One region of the Mesorhizobium sp. B2-3-13 genome, then DNA from elsewhere that is predicted to be linked to it. Evidence: predicted binding sites of a transcription regulator. Region 1 holds the regulator's gene; the other holds the start of a gene.
What was found. Region 1 encodes PhoB, which activates phosphate uptake and scavenging genes when phosphate is short. Its sites were predicted from a motif close to TGTCATNNANCTGTCAT; they were not measured.
Positions count from the first base shown of each region.

Region 2: the regulator PhoB is predicted to act here: its motif matches at 2,663-2,679, upstream of phnC (phosphonate ABC transporter ATP-binding protein).

Region 1 covers NZ_VFVQ01000025.1:28,949-34,604, forward strand. The annotation lists gene pstC (phosphate ABC transporter permease subunit PstC) at 1-202, shown strand, start outside; gene pstA (phosphate ABC transporter permease PstA) at 206-1,057, shown strand; gene pstB (phosphate ABC transporter ATP-binding protein PstB) at 1,054-1,857, shown strand; gene phoU (phosphate signaling complex protein PhoU) at 1,883-2,590, shown strand; gene phoB (phosphate regulon transcriptional regulator PhoB) at 2,610-3,299, shown strand; gene FJ941_RS24750 (ROK family protein) at 3,302-4,549, opposite strand; gene xylF (D-xylose ABC transporter substrate-binding protein) at 4,821-5,656, shown strand, end outside.
Region 2 covers NZ_VFVQ01000002.1:195,466-201,121, forward strand. The annotation lists gene phnK (phosphonate C-P lyase system protein PhnK) at 1-397, shown strand, start outside; gene phnL (phosphonate C-P lyase system protein PhnL) at 447-1,154, shown strand; gene FJ941_RS03425 (DapH/DapD/GlmU-related protein) at 1,151-1,768, shown strand; gene FJ941_RS03430 (DUF1868 domain-containing protein) at 1,917-2,627, shown strand; gene phnC (phosphonate ABC transporter ATP-binding protein) at 2,758-3,615, shown strand; gene phnD (phosphonate ABC transporter substrate-binding protein) at 3,726-4,634, shown strand; gene phnE (phosphonate ABC transporter, permease protein PhnE) at 4,691-5,647, shown strand; gene phnE (phosphonate ABC transporter, permease protein PhnE) at 5,651-5,656, shown strand, end outside.

The DNA of each region.
Region 1 (5,656 bases):
CGCCCACCGGATCAGCGCCTCGCTGTTCGCGCCGGCAACGACGATCTCGGCAACCATCGCCAACGAATTCACCGAAGCCGTCGGCGATCTCTACACCTCCTCGCTGGTGGCGCTCGGCCTGATCCTGTTCGTCATCACCTTCCTCATCCTTGCCATCGCCCGGTACATGCTGATGCGCATCGATGCCCGTACCGGAGTCTGACCGATGTCGACAGCCGCATCGCTTCACCAGAGCCGCAAGCGCAAGAACGGCGTGATGATGACGCTCTGCGTCATCGCCGCCGGCATCGGCCTTGCCTGGCTGGCGCTGATCCTCGGCGCGCTGCTCTATAAGGGTCTGTCGGGCGTTTCGCTCTCGGTGTTCACGGAAATGACCCCGCCGCCCGGTGATGCCGGTGGCCTGCTCAACGCCATCTACGGCAGCATCGTGATGACCATCATCGGCATCGTCGTCGGCACGCCGATCGGCGTGCTGGCCGGCACCTACATGGCCGAATACGGCCGCTTTTCGAAACTCACCACCGTGGTACGCTTTATCAACGACATCCTGCTGTCGGCGCCATCGATCATCATTGGTCTGTTCGTCTACGAATTGATGGTGCGGCCGATGGGGCATTTCTCCGCCATCGCCGGCGCCGTCGCGCTGGCCATCCTGGTCATCCCCGTCGTGGTGCGCACCACCGAGGACATGCTCAACCTTGTGCCGAACGCCTTGCGCGAGGCCGGCACGGCGATTGGCGCGCCACGCTGGGTGGTGATCCGTTCGGTGGCCTACCGCGCGGCGATGTCCGGCATCGTCACCGGCATATTGCTGGCCATCGCCCGCATTTCCGGCGAGACGGCGCCGCTTCTTTTCACGGCGCTGAACAACCAGTTCTGGTCGAGCAACCTCAACGCGCCGATGGCCAGCCTGCCGGTCACCATTTTCCAGTTCGCTCTCAGCCCCTACGAGGAATGGCAGCAACTGGCCTGGACCGGCGCACTCATAATCACATTGACGGTTCTCGCGCTCAGCATCTTCGCGCGCAGCCTGACCGGACGCAGAGAGGACAAATGAGCCAGATGTTGTCTCCAGACATGACGATTGCCACCGAGGCGGCCGCCAAGGCGAAGATCGAGGTCAAGAACCTCAATTTCTACTACGGCCAGTCGAAGGCGCTGAAAGACATCACGCTGTCGCTGCCCGAGCGCAGCGTGACGGCCTTCATTGGACCGTCGGGTTGCGGAAAGTCGACGCTGCTGCGCGTCTTCAACCGCATCTACGAACTCTACCCCAAGCAGACCGCCGAGGGTCAGGTGCTGCTCGACGGCCAGAACGTTCTCGACCGCTCGCAGGATCTCAACCTGTTGCGCACCAAGATCGGCATGGTGTTCCAGAAGCCGACGCCGTTCCCGATGTCGATCTATGAGAACATCGCCTTCGGCGTCAGGCTCTATGAGAAGATCGGCAAGGCAGAGATGGACGGCCGTGTCGAGCAGGCGCTGAAGCGCGCCGCGCTGTGGAACGAGGTCAAGGACAAGCTCAATGCCAGCGGACTCAGCCTGTCGGGCGGCCAGCAGCAGCGGCTTTGCATCGCCCGCACCGTGGCGGTGAAGCCGGAGGTCATCCTGCTCGACGAGCCGGCCTCGGCGCTCGACCCATTGTCGACCGCCAAGATCGAGGAATTGATCGACGAGTTGCAGGCCGACTACACGATCGTCATCGTCACCCACAACATGCAGCAGGCCGCGCGGGTCTCGAAGCAGACGGCTTTCATGTATCTGGGCGAGCTGGTCGAATTCGACAAGACCGAGAAGATCTTCACGTCGCCTCGCGAGAAGCGCACGCAGGACTACATCACCGGCCGCTTCGGCTGATCTCACGCATACGAGGACCAGGATCATGGCCGAACACACAGTCGCAGCCTTCGACGAGGATCTCGGACAGATCAGCAAGCTGATCAGCGACATGGGCGATCTTGCCGGCACGATGGTCGGCGGCGCCACCAAGGCGCTGCTGAATTCCGACAATGCGCTGGCACAGCGCGTCGTCTCCGACGACGCCATCATGGACGCGCGCCAGCGCGAACTCGACGATCGCGCCATCACCCTGATCGCCAAGCGCCAGCCGATGGCCGACGATCTGCGTCATGTCGTCGGCTCCATCCGCATGGCGGGCGATCTCGAACGCATCGGCGACCTTGCCAAGAACATTGCAAAGCGCGTCGGCTCCGTCGGCCTTACCGCCACCCCGCGCGATCTGTCGCACTCGATAGATTCCATGGCGCAGCTGGTGCTGATCCAGGTGCAGGGGGTAGTCGAGGAATACGCGGCAGGCGATGCCGCCGCCCTCGCCAAGCTCAGGAATGACGACGAACGCATCGACATCAAATACACTTCGGTGTTCCGCGAACTCCTGACCTACATGATGGAGGATCCCCGCAACATCACGGCTTGCACGCATCTTTTGTTCTGCGCCAAGAATCTCGAACGCATCGGCGACCACGTGACCAACATCGCCGAGAATGCGTATTATGTGCTGACCGGCACGCAACTGCCCGCCAACCGTCCGAAGCAGGACGAGACGGCGATGTCGGTGCCGGCGGCTTGACGGCAGGGATGATCAATCGATGATCGCGCCACGCATCATGGTGGTGGAGGACGAGGAGCCGCTCGGCGTGCTTCTCCGCTACAATCTGGAATCGGAAGGCTACCAGGTCGAGGTGGTGACACGCGGCGACGAAGCCGAGATCCGCCTCCAGGAGAACGTGCCCGACCTCCTGGTGCTCGACTGGATGGTGCCGGCGGTTTCCGGCATCGAACTCTGTCGGCGCCTGCGAATGCGGTCCGAGACCGAGAGGCTGCCGATCATCATGTTGACGGCGCGCGGCGAGGAGAGCGACCGCGTGCGCGGCCTCTCGACCGGTGCCGACGACTATCTGGTCAAGCCGTTCTCGACACCGGAATTCATGGCCCGGGTCAAGGCGCTGCTGCGCCGCGCCAAGCCGGAAGTGCTGTCCAGCGTGCTCAAGGTCGGCGACATCGTGCTCGACCGGGAATCGCACCGGGTCTATCGCAAGAAGAGCGAGATCCGGCTCGGACCGACCGAGTTCCGCCTGCTCGAATTCATGATGCGTCATCCCGGCCGCGTGTTCTCGCGCAGCCAGCTGCTCGACAATGTCTGGGGCGAGACGATCTATATCGATGAACGCACCGTGGACGTGCATGTCGGCCGGCTGCGCAAGGCGGTCAACAACGGCCGTATGCCGGACGTGATCCGCACCATTCGCGGCGCCGGCTACGCGATCCGCGAAGACTGAAATCAGGCTACATTCTTGCCCGGAACGCCGGGCCTCGCCAGCACGCCCGGCGCGAAAATCTCCTGGTCCACGAAGGTCAATGCGCGCATAGCGCAACCTTCGCGGATGAGCGGCAGCTCGTTCGGCTCGGTGTCGAAGGAAATCGATTCCGAATGCTGGCCGCCGGCGGTCTGGCCGATGGCCTCGCGCAAGGCCGGCTCGATCAGGTCGAAGGCGGCGGCGCTGACGCCGACCATGGCGACGGGTGCGGGATCGATCAGCGCGAACAGGCTGCCCAGCCCATAGCCCAGCGCTTCGCCGGCCTTGCGATAGGCTTCGCGCTCCGGTCCGTCTTTCTCCCTTGCCGTCGCGGCGAGTGTCCGCATCTGCGCATCGCTGACATCTGCGACCGGTTCGGCGTCCTCGCCAAGCTGCCTGGCGTTGCGCCAGATGGCGTAGTTGCCGGCATAGGCCTCGACGCAGCCGCGCCGTCCGCAGCGGCAGAGCGCGCCTCCCGGGCGATGGATCATGTGGCCGAACTCGCCTCCCGATGAATGCGTGCCGGTGAACAGCTCGCCCTTCAGCACCAGGCCCATGCCGATGCCGTGCGAGAGCAGGATGGCGATGAAGTCGTCGCGGTAGCGTTCGGGGTCGCGCCAGCGCAGCGCCACCGCCATCATGTTGCAGTCGTTCTCCATGGTGGCGGGGATGCCGAACTCGGCTTCAAGTATGTCGGCGAAGGGAATGTTCGTCTGCGGCGTGATCGGCGACCACAGCATCGCACGCGCCTCGCTGTCGGTGATGCCCTGGATCGCCAGCGCGATGCGGGCAATACTGCGGACGTCGAGATCGGGGTCCTCGAGGCGCCGCCGCACTATTGCCGTGCATTCGCCGATCAGCGCCTCGCGCGACATGGTCAGCGTGTCCAGCCGTCGCTGTTCCTCGGCGACCACCTGGCCGGAATAATCGATGACGGCGACGGACAGGAAATTCAGCGACAGCACCACGGTCATCACAGCCGCGGCCTCGGGGTTGAGGCCAAGGCCAACCTGCGGCCGGCCGCGTTTCAGTGAACCGGCTTCGTTCGGCTTGCCTTCGGTCAGGATACCCTCGTCGATCAGGTCGGCTGATATCGCCGATATGGTCGAGTGGCTGAGGCCGGTGGTGGCGGCGATCTCGGTGCGCGAGGGCTGACCACCCTGACGCACGGCTGCAATCACCATGGCGCGGTTGCGCCGGCGCAGATCGTCGTGGCGGATTCCGACCGACATGCTTCCCACATCCTCCCCGTCGCCGCGGTTCTTGACACCCCCTCGAACCTCTCCGGCAATGGGCCGAATACTGGCAGATGCGGCAGGAGCTGTCATTTATTTATTGCGGGACTCGAAAAAAGGCTCCCGGCACCTCAAAATCCATCAGAATCGATGTTGACAGTGTTCCGACGATGGATCAGTATTTTTTCGAGGCTCGAAAAAATAGGGCCTTTGTGCCGGCCTTCGGGCCAGTTTGGTCGCGCCATACGCGGCGCAGGGAGGATATACCATGAAGAGATTCACAGTCGCCATCCTGGCGGGTGTCGCCATGTCGCTGACGCTGGCGTCGGTGGCGCAGGCGAAGGACAAGGTCATCGGCGTTTCGTGGTCGAATTTCCAGGAAGAGCGCTGGAAGACCGACGAGGCCGCCATGAAGAAAGCGATCGAGGCCGCGGGCGACAAGTACATTTCCGCCGATGCGCAGTCCAATCCCGGCAAGCAGCTGACCGATGTCGAAAGCCTGATTTCCCAGGGCGCCAATTCGCTGATCATCCTGGCGCAGGATGCTTCGGCCATCGGCCCAGCGGTGCAGAAGGCGCTCGACGAGGGCATTCCGGTCGTCGGCTATGACCGCCTGATCGAGAACAAGGACGTCTTCTACCTGACCTTCGACAACAAGGAAGTCGGCCGCATGCAGGCTCGCGAGGTGTTCAAGGTGAAGCCTGAAGGCAATTACGTCTTCATCAAGGGCTCGGGTGCCGACCCGAATGCCGACTTCCTGTTCTCGGGCTCGATGGAAGTGCTGAAGGAAGCCATCGACAGCGGCAAGATCAAGAATGTCGGCGAAGCCTATACGGACGGCTGGCTGCCCGCCAACGCCCAGAAGAACATGGAGCAGTTCCTCACCGCCAACGACAATAAGGTCGACGCCGTGGTCGCGGCCAATGACGGCACCGCCGGCGGCGTCGTCGCGGCGCTGACGGCGCAGGGGCTCGCCGGCACCGTGCCGGTCTCTGGCCAGGACGGCGACCACGCCGCGCTCAACCGCATCGCGCTCGGCACCCAGACCGTGTCGGTGTGGAAGGATGCGCGTGAACTCGGCAAGAACGCCGCCGAGATCGCCTC
Region 2 (5,656 bases), on a different contig from region 1:
CCGCGCTACCGCGGTCGACTGGCTGTCGCGCGTCGAGATCGAGGAAGACCGCATCGACGACGAACCGCGCGCCTTTTCCGGCGGCATGCGTCAGCGGCTGCAGATCGCCCGCAATCTCGTCACCGGGCCACGGCTGGTGTTCATGGATGAGCCTACCGGTGGCCTTGATGTCTCGGTGCAGGCCCGCCTGCTCGACCTGTTGCGCGGGCTGGTCACCGACCTTGGCCTTGCCGCGATCGTCGTCACCCACGACCTCGCCGTGGCGCGGCTCCTGTCGCAGCGCATGATGGTGATGAAGGACGGCCGCGTCGTCGAAAGCGGCCTCACCGACCGCGTCCTCGACGACCCGCGCGCGCCGTACACGCAATTGCTCGTTTCCTCGATTTTGCAGGTGTGATGATGGCGCGTGTACGCCCGCCGACGATTGACAATTGGAGAACCTTCTGATGCCGACGCTTCTCGTTGTCTCCGATGTCGCCAAAAGCTTCACCATGCATCTGCGCGACGGCATCAAATTGCCCGTCGTCGCGGGTGTTTCGTTCTCGATCAAGGCCGGAGAATGCACCGTGCTCGGCGGTCCGTCCGGTGCCGGCAAAAGCTCGATCCTGAAGATGCTCTACGGCAACTACGCCGTCGACGAAGGCCAGATCATCGTCACGCACGAGGATGGGTTGATCGATCTCGCCCATGCCAGCCCACGCACCGTGCTTGCCGTGCGCCGGCAAACGATCGGCTATGTCAGCCAATTCCTGCGCACCGTGCCGCGCGTCTCGGCTCTCGATGTCGTCGCCGAACCACTGGTTGAACGCGGCGAGGAGCGCGAGGCAGCCCGGGCCAAGGCACGCTCCTTGCTGGCCCAGCTCAACCTGCCGGAAAAACTCTGGATGCTGCCGCCGGCAACCTTCTCGGGCGGCGAGCAGCAGCGCGTCAACATCGCGCGCGGTTTCATCACCGAACATCCGATCCTGCTGCTCGACGAGCCGACCGCATCGCTCGACGCGACCAATCGCGACGTGGTGATCGAACTCATCGCCGCCAAGAAGGCGGCAGGCGTCGCCTTGCTCGGCATCTTCCATGACCACGAAGTGCGCGAGGCGGTGGCCGACCGCATCATCGACGTCACCGCCTTCGCTCCGGGAAAACTCGCCGCATGACCAGGAAATTGTCGGAAATGCCGCTGGTCCACCCGACAGCGGAGGTGCACAACTCGACGCTCGGCCGCTGGACCGAGATCGCCGACCGCAGCCGGGTCTCGGAAAGCGAACTCGGCGACTATTCCTACATGATGCAGGACTGCGCCGTCTGGTGCGCGACGATCGGCAAGTTCGCCAACATCGCGGCCAGCGTGCGCCTCAACGCCACCAACCACCCGACATGGCGGCCGACGCTGCACCATTTCACCTACCGTGCCTCCGACTATTGGGACGACGCCGAGCACGAGAGCGAATTCTTCGCTCAGCGCCGCGCCAAACGCGTCACCATCGGCCACGACACCTGGCTCGGCCACGGCTCGACCGTCCTGCCCGGCGTCACCGTTGGCGATGGTGCTGCGGTCGGCGCTGGCGCGGTCGTCTCGAAAGACGTCGCGCCCTACACCATCGTCGCCGGCGTGCCGGCCAAACCGATCCGCGAGCGCTTCGACCGCCGCACCGCCGAACGCTACCAGGCGCTTGCCTGGTGGAACTGGAACCATGCCAGACTGCGTGCCTCGCTCGACGACTTCCGCGAGCTGTCGGCCGAGGCATTCCTGGAGAAATACGAGGGATAGAGCAGTTCCAGAAAAGTGGGAACCGGTTTTCCGTTCGCAATTGTTGCAGGCAAGGAGACATAGCCCTCACATCGACGTCATGAACGACTCTGTTTCATATCCTTGACACATCACCGGGGCAGGACGCGGGTGTTCCAAGGAGATCGCCATGCTCGACACCGTCAGACCCTCGCTCGCCGGATTCTTTGCCGGCTCCAATCCGACGCCGCCGGCGCATCTCGGCACGCGCTACGACGCGTCAGGCAACTTTCTCCTCGAGCCCGGCAACACCGTCGTCAGCCATCTGGTCAGCGGCTCGCCATCCGAAGCCGTGGTGCTCGCTGTGCGCGATCGGATGATGGCAATGCCAGACGCCGACCGCCTTGCCTTCACGCCTGTCTCCAGCCTGCACATGACGCTGTTCCAGGGTATTATCGAACATCGCCGCCGCTTGCCTTACTGGCCACGCGACGTGCCGCTCGACACCAGAATCGAGGCCATGACCCGCCTCTATCTGGAGCGCCTGAAGGGTTTCCAGGGTGCCGGTCCATTCAACATCAAGGTCGTCGAGATCGTGCCTACCGGCCTCACCGTTGCCGGCGCGACCGACGAGGATGTGCGCATCATGCGTGAATGGCGCGATGCGCTGGCCGTGCCATTCGGCTACCGGCACTCCGATCACGACAATTACGTCTTTCACATCACCTTCGCTTATCAGATCCAGCGTCTTGCCGACGACAGGGCCGCCGCATGGCAGACGCTGTTCGACGATTGCCTGGCGCTTTTCGCGCGGCAGGCGCCGGTGATCGAGATCAAGGCTCCAGCCTTCTGCGCATTCCGCGACATGGAGCATTTCGAGGAATTGCTGGTGCTCGGCTGATCGCCGGCAGGACGCCGGCCGTCATATCTGTGGAGCGTAACAAAACTGACATGCTGGCGACACGGCAGGTTCATGTGGCTGCGTTAGGCGAGTGCCTGACGATCAATATGGACCGGACTGGAACCAGCCCATGTCAGCAAGCTCTGCCACGCTCGAAATTCGCGGTGTCAGCCGACGATTTGGCAAGAACACCGCCGTCAGCGACGTCAACATCTCGATCCCGCAGGGGCAGATGGTCGGCGTCATCGGTCGTTCGGGTGCAGGCAAGTCGACGCTTCTTCGCATGATCAACCGTCTTGTCGACCCCAGCCAAGGGTCGATTTTTTTTGACGGCGCCGAGGTCTCCCGCCTTCGCGGGTCGCCGTTGCGGCGTTGGCAGCGCGACTGCGCCATGATCTTCCAGCAGTTCAACCTGGTGCCGCGCCTCGATGTGCTCACCAACGTGCTGCTTGGCAAATTGAACCACCGTTCGACCTTGTCCAACCTTCTCGGCATGTTCTCCCGTGCCGAATGCGCCGAGGCGGTCGCCGCGCTCGAGCGGCTCGACATCGCCCGTACGGCACTTCAACCCGCCGGCACCCTGTCGGGCGGTCAGCAGCAGCGCGTCGCGATTGCCCGCGCAATGATGCAGCAGCCCAGGGTGATCCTCGCCGACGAGCCGATCGCCTCGCTCGACCCGCTCAACGCCAAAGTGGTGATGGATTCGCTGCAGGACATCAATCTGCGCGAAGGCATCACCGTCGTCACCAACCTGCACACGCTCGATACCGCCCGCACCTATTGCAACCGCATCATCGGCATGGCCGCCGGCAAGGTCGTCTTCGACGGGCCGCCCGAAGAGCTCAACCGCGAAGCGGTGCGTCTAGTCTATGGCGCCGACAGCAATGGCGGTGAGATATCGGAGGTCATCACCTCCACCAGCGTTGCCTTCAAGCAGAAGATCGCCGCATCCGCCGGACCGCTCGAACCCGCATTCCCGGGATACTGAGCCCATTACGGGCATAGCGAGCAGCCTGGATCGTCCGCCCGCGTCAAGGGCATTTGTCAAGATCAAGAACGCTGCCGGCGCGGGGCCGGAACCTACAGGAGAGATAGCAAATGTTCAGGAAGATGGTTTTCGGTGCCGTTTCGGTGCTCGCCATGGCCACCAGCATGGCCCACGCCGCCGATATGAAGGAATTTCGCGTCGGCATTCTCGGCGGCGAAAACGAAACCGACCGGCTGCGTAACTACCAGTGCCTGGCCGACCACCTGAAGGCCGAGTTCGGCTTCGAGAAGGTTTCGCTGTTCCCCGCCGCCGACTATGACGGCGTTATCCAAGGCCTGCTCGGCGGCACGCTCGACTTCGCCGAACTCGGCGCTTCCGGCTACGCCAGCGTCTACATCAAGGACCCGAAGGCGGTCACCCCGATCCTCACCACCAAGCAGACCGACGGCTCCACCGGCTATTATTCCGTCGGCCTGGCGCTGAAGACCTCGGGGATCACCGACATCAAGTCGGCCAAGGGCAAGAAGCTCGGCTATGCCGACCCGGATTCGACCTCCGGCTACCTGATCCCGCTGACCCAGATTCCGAAGACCACCGGCGCCTCGAACGAAACCTTCTTCGCCTCGACCCAGTTCAATGGCGGCCACGAAAACAACGTTCTGGCCGTGCGTGACGGCAAGGTCGATGTTGCGGTCGACGATTCCTCGGGTATAGGCGACTTCAAGAACGGCTACACCTCCGGCACCTTCCACAAGGAAGTCGCCAAGGGCGCCGTCGACCCCAACGATTTCGTCGAAGTCTGGCGTTCGGGCCTGATCCCGAACGGTCCGCTCGTCGTGCGCACCGCGATCGGCGACGACATGACCGCCAAGCTGACCGCCTTCTTTACCGACCTGCCCAAGAAGGACAAGGCTTGCTTCGAAGGCGTCGAAGGCGGCGATTTCACCGGCTATGTTCCGGTGAAGCCGGACTTCTACAGCGTCATCGTCGAAGCCCGTAAGGCAGCCATCGGCGGCTGACGGCGAAATTGCAAAAGGGCGGTATCTCAGGTACCGCCCTTTTTGCATCTCCGATCATGACCCTTTCCATGACAGCCCCCTCCGGTGCCACCCACGAGATGGCCGATGCCTGGCGACGTCAGACGTCGCTGCGCCGGTTTTATACCGTGCTCGGCGTCGGACTGCTGCTTGCCGCGATGCTCTCCAGCATGTGGTTCGCCGACGAAGCCAATGCCGGGCACTTCTTCGACCGGCTGCCGCACATTCTGGATTTCCTGAGCTGGCTGGTCCCGAAGGACTGGAACGACGTCTGGCGGGCGCTGTTCGATATCGCCTCGCCGCATGACACCGGCACCCAGGAATTCAACTTCCCGCTCGGCCGCGTCCACGTCTGGGGCGGTTTCTACATCCCCGAATATTTCGAGCTGATGCTGACCACCGTGAACGTGGCGCTGGTCTCGACCTTCATCGGCTTTGTTTTCGCGGTGCCTTTTTCATTCATCGCGGCGCGCAACCTGACGCCCCATCCGGCACTGAGGCTGGTGGTCAAGCGCTTCATGGAATTGCTGCGTGCCTTTCCGGAGATCGTCATCGCCGGCCTGTTCGCGGCCATCGTCTCGACCGGCCCGATCGCCGCCATCATCGCCATCGGCCTGCATTCCATCGGCGCACTCGGCAAGCTGTTCTACGAGATCAACGAGAACATCGACATGCGTGCCGAGGAAGGCCTGACGGCGGTCGGCGCCAACTGGTTCGAACGGGTGCGCTTCGCCGACCTGCCTCAGGTGTTGCCCAATTTCGTCTCCTATACGCTGCTCCGGGTCGAGATCAACGTGCGGGCCTCGACCATCATCGGCGCCGTCGGCGGGGGTGGCATCGGCGAGGAACTGAAGCTCTCTATCTCGCGCGGCTTCGGCGCCAAGACACTGGCGCTGGTGCTGCTGCTGTTCACCACCATCTTCATCATCGACCAGTTTTCCGCCTGGCTTCGTCGCAAGCTGGTCGGCGAACAAGCCTTTATGATGGGGGCGTAAATCATGGCG